2 regions of the Enterococcus spodopteracolus genome follow, and region 2 is predicted to be linked to the other one. Evidence: a T-box and tRNA genes for the amino acid it is inferred to sense, from the RefSeq annotation. Region 2 holds a T-box; the other holds one or more tRNA genes.
The links. The T-box of region 2 lies ahead of tyrS (tyrosine--tRNA ligase). A T-box ahead of a tRNA ligase gene usually reads a tRNA of that ligase, here a tRNA-Tyr.
Positions count from the first base shown of each region.

Region 1: it has a tRNA-Tyr gene. The T-box ahead of tyrS (tyrosine--tRNA ligase) is inferred to sense a tRNA for this amino acid. The anticodon was not compared.

Region 1 is NZ_JARJHD010000001.1:489,071-491,340, forward strand. It holds gene P3R27_RS02340 (ROK family protein) at 1-326, shown strand, start outside; gene P3R27_RS02345 (DUF2969 domain-containing protein) at 401-634, shown strand; tRNA gene P3R27_RS02350 (tRNA-Tyr) at 722-802, shown strand; tRNA gene P3R27_RS02355 (tRNA-Gln) at 809-880, shown strand; gene P3R27_RS02360 (hypothetical protein) at 997-1,167, shown strand; gene P3R27_RS02365 (TetR/AcrR family transcriptional regulator) at 1,220-1,828, opposite strand; gene P3R27_RS02370 (2-hydroxyacyl-CoA dehydratase) at 2,002-2,270, shown strand, end outside.
Region 2 is NZ_JARJHD010000009.1:62,235-64,504, reverse strand. It holds gene dhaL (dihydroxyacetone kinase subunit DhaL) at 1-606, shown strand; T-box leader at 1,160-1,363, shown strand; gene tyrS (tyrosine--tRNA ligase) at 1,459-2,270, shown strand, end outside.

The DNA of each region.
Region 1 (2,270 bases), on a different contig from region 2:
ATACCTTTAGTGGAAAAGAAGTCTTTGAATTAGCAGAAAATGGTGATCCTCTCGCACAAGAAGAAGTTGAATCTTTTTATGATTATTTAACAAAAGGGTTATTTAGTATTCAATTTTCTTTTGATCCAGAAGTGATCGTATTGGGTGGCGGAATTTCTGCAAAAGAGGGATTACTGACAGAAATCAATCAACGGATGAAAAAATTGACGAGCCATTTTGGGTTGAATGATTTTGATCCATTAATCACCCTGTGTGAGTATCGCAATGATGCGAACCTGATAGGGGCAGCGGCAAATTATCTAGCGCAACAAGAAGTAAGAAAATAAATTATCAAATAGAAGGCGCGCAGTGAATGTTTTCTGCCGTTAAATGTGATAAACTATTGAAGAGGTGGGAAATAATGTCAAAAAAGAATAAAGATATTGAAGTGCGTACCGAAGAGATCAAAAAAACGATCAAAGGGAACACATATGAGGTAACGCAGTTATTTATTGGTAAAAAAATGATCGGTGAAATTTTAGCGTATGGACCAAAAGAATTTGAGATTTTCTTGGGAGAAGAAGACTTTGGCAAAGAAAAAAGTCTTGAAAATGCGATAGAAACAGTGATTCGTCATTGGAATTTACACGAATAAAAAAATATCAAAAAAATTTTCAATAAAGGGTTGCAATCACTTGGAAAATTAGGTATTATAACTAAGTCAGGTTGATACAAACCTTTCGGAGGAGTAGCGAAGTGGCTAAACGCGACGGACTGTAAATCCGTTCCTTAGGGTTCAGTGGTTCGAATCCACTCTCCTCCATTTCATTGGGGTATAGCCAAGCGGTAAGGCAAGGGACTTTGACTCCCTCATGCGTTGGTTCGAATCCAGCTACCCCAGTTCCTAGAGTGATCAGTTGCAGATCACTCTTTTTTTTGTGTAAAACATCTTGTTTCTTGCTGATTTTGCTATTATAGGCTAGAGTAGATATAAGAAGAAAAAAGGAGGCGGCACAAATGAAGTGGAAACAAAAAGTAGATGAAACCGCAGAAAAGATTTACGATATGATCAAATCGGAGAAGTACAATGTAGAGATCCATGTACCGAAAAAATCAGAAAAATTTGTCCAAATCAAAGCGAAACGTCCAACAAACCATACCAAAAAATGGTTGTCTAAAAATCGTTAAGAATAACAAAAGCTCTGAAGTTCACATAATCTTGTGTTCTTCAGAGCTTTTGTTATTTTTCAATCTCGATTCCTAAGACGGTCAAGTGACCATTTCCTACTAATTTGATGACTAAAGTAGCTAACTGCTGTGGTGTCATCTCGGTTTCACTAGTGACCCACCAATGTAAAGTACCGGTAAAAATGGCAGTTATGTATTCTGTGATAAAGTCAATAGGTACTTCTAGTTCGTTCTCTGTGATTTTTAAACGATCAAAGATAGTGGCGTATTTTTCTGATAAGAAAATTTTCAACTTTTTCCTGAAAAACTCGATCGAAGTGCCGTCTAAAGTCGTAATAAATATGGCTTTGTTCTCAACCACCAATTGGTAAATTTGAGTTAAGGCGCGGTTGACCCGTTTCAGCTTCAATTTATTACCTTCCATCAAGGGTTCCAAATCTAAAATCGAGGTAAATGTCTGGATAGCGATATGGAATAAATGCTCATAAAGATCTTGTTTATCTTTGAAATGAGCATAAAATGTTGCACGATTGATCATTGCTTCATCGGCGATTTCTTGGATCGTGATCCGCTCCATACTTTTTGTTTCTAATAAACGTAAGAACGCTTCAATAATCATTTTATTGGTACGTTTCACTCGAAGATCGTTTTTCTTCATCATAAAAATCTCCTCACTTTTGGTCGACAAATCGCACATAATTGTTGTTTATCTCACAAACTGACGATTATTGCTTATTGCAATCGCTCTAAATCGTTTTAGAATAGATATATGTAGTATAACAGACGGTTTGTTCAATGTTCAACAAAGCGTCTTTTTAAGAAGGTGGCGAGATGATGAAAATGTACGGAGGTATCGATGTAGGTTCAACGACAGTAAAATTAGTGATTCTTGATAAACATGGTGAAACTCTTTTTGCTAAATACGAACGACATTATGCAGATATCAGAAAAGCAACCATCAATATATTAGAAGAAGCCAAAACAACCTTACAAGATCAGGGGATTGCTTTTGCCATCACTGGTTCTGGCGGTATGGGCTTAGCGGAACATCTACAATTACCTTTTATCCAAGAAGTGATTGCATGTACAAAAACGATCGAAGA
Region 2 (2,270 bases):
ATGAAGTTGACGGTAAAAGAGATCCAAGCATGGCTTAACCGCTTTGCTGAAGAGATCAAAGAGAAAAAAGCGTATCTAAGTGATTTAGATACCCCCATTGGCGATGGGGATCATGGGAATAATATGGGAAGAGGTGTGACAGCCTATGAAGTAGCTTTTCAACAGGGGGCACCTGACACTATTAGTGATACGTTCAAGATGTTCTCTATGGCGATGATTTCTAAAGTGGGAGGCGCTTCGGGTCCTCTTTACGGTTCTGCGTTTATGAACTTGATGAAAGCGACAAAAGGAGTAGAGCAGATCGATTCACAGGAACAATTAGGTGAGATCATCCGTGAAGGAGCGAACGGCATCCAAGCAAGAGGAAAAGCGGAACAAGAAGATAAAACCATGTTAGATGTTTGGTTCCCTGTAGCTGAAGCACTAACCGCAGGCAATCTGACGAAAGAAGTAATTGAGCAAGCAAAAGAACACACAGCAGAATTAGTCGCGAAAAAAGGACGTGCTTCTTATTTAGGTGAACGTTCAATCGGACATATTGATCCTGGTGCGGCATCTAGTGCCATCTTGTTTACTACGTTATTAGAAATAATCGACGAAATATAAAAGGTGGGTGAAAAAAGTTTCTAACCTAGGGAAAAGGAGGTTATGACAGAAGTATCTAGCTCCGAGAAATAAGTCGAGAGACTCGAAAATTGTTCGTCAAATTTTTGAGATTCTTGGCTTATTTCTGAAGGGATTGCTTCTGGAACACTGTTTACAAGAGGTTGTGAAAGGCGCGATCAGCACAGAGGCATAAGAAAGAAAAATAGAAAATGGTTCTTTCATTTTTTATTTTTTATTCCTTCTTTCTAAAATAATTTTTAATACCTATAACAATATAACAGCTGTTTGAATTATTAACGTAACGACAATTATGTAATTAAAATAATGGTACATGCAAGATGCGTGCAATAAGAAAAACATTTTCAACAAATCGAGCGGTAAATGCCCCTATATTCTAGCGATGGAATCAATAAAGGCTTCTTCAATTCAATCAATTTCCGCCTATTTCAAGATTAAAAAGCGACGTTATTTTTTGTCGTTCGAATGATCAAGAAAAATTTTTTTGTTGACAAAAAAAACAGTGCGTTCTAAGATAGGAGATAGATGAATAAGGAATTAGACGATGAATAAAACGAAGTAGTGGGTAAAGCCAATGTTTCAGAAAGCTAGTGGTTGCTGTGAACTAGTACATGCTTTAGCGCGAATTACATTTTAGGAGTCTATGGCATGAAGCCACGCGACAGCGTTAAATGTTAGAGAGATATGTTTGGGAAACAAGCATATAATTTGGGTGGTACCGCGAATTTTCGTCCCTTGACTTGATTGTCAAGGGATTTTTTTGTTGTCTGCCCGTTAATAAATGACATGCTGGCAGGGACCTGCTTTCATAAAAAAGATATGGAGGGAAATGTTATGAATATTATTGATGAATTAACTTGGCGTGATGCCATTAACCAACAAACCAACGAAGAAAGACTTCGCGAGCTTGTTGAAGAAAAGAGTATCTCGCTTTACTGTGGTGTCGATCCAACAGGAGATTCGATGCATATTGGGCATTTGATCCCGTTTATGATGATGAAAAGATTCCAATTAGCAGGGCATCATCCATACATCTTGATTGGTGGAGGAACTGGAACGATCGGTGACCCAAGTGGACGTACAAGTGAACGTGTTTTACAAACGATGGAACAAGTCCAACATAATGTGGATGCACTAACGAACCAAATGCGTAAACTGTTTGGGAAAGGTGCCAACATCACATTCGTGAACAACTATGACTGGTTATCAAATATTTCTTTATTAGAATTTTTAAGAGACTACGGAAAGAATTTCAACATCAATACGATGTTAGCAAAAGATATCGTGGCAAGTCGTTTGGAAGTCGGAATTTCATTTACCGAATTTACTTACCAAATCTTGCAATCGATCGACTTCTTGCACTTACACAGAACATACGATGTGCAATTACAGATCGGTGGAGCTGACCAATGGGGAAACATCACTGCTGGTTTAGATCTGATTCGTAAATTGGAAGGACCAGAAGCGGAAGCCTTTGGGTTGACGATTCCATTGATGCTAAAAGCAGATGGAACAAAGTTCGGAAAAACTGCCGGTGGGGCAATCTGGCTAGATCCTGAAAAAACATCCCCTTACGAATTCTACCAATTCTGGTTGAATCAAGATGATCGGGATGTTGTGAAATACTTGAAATTCTTTACTTTCTT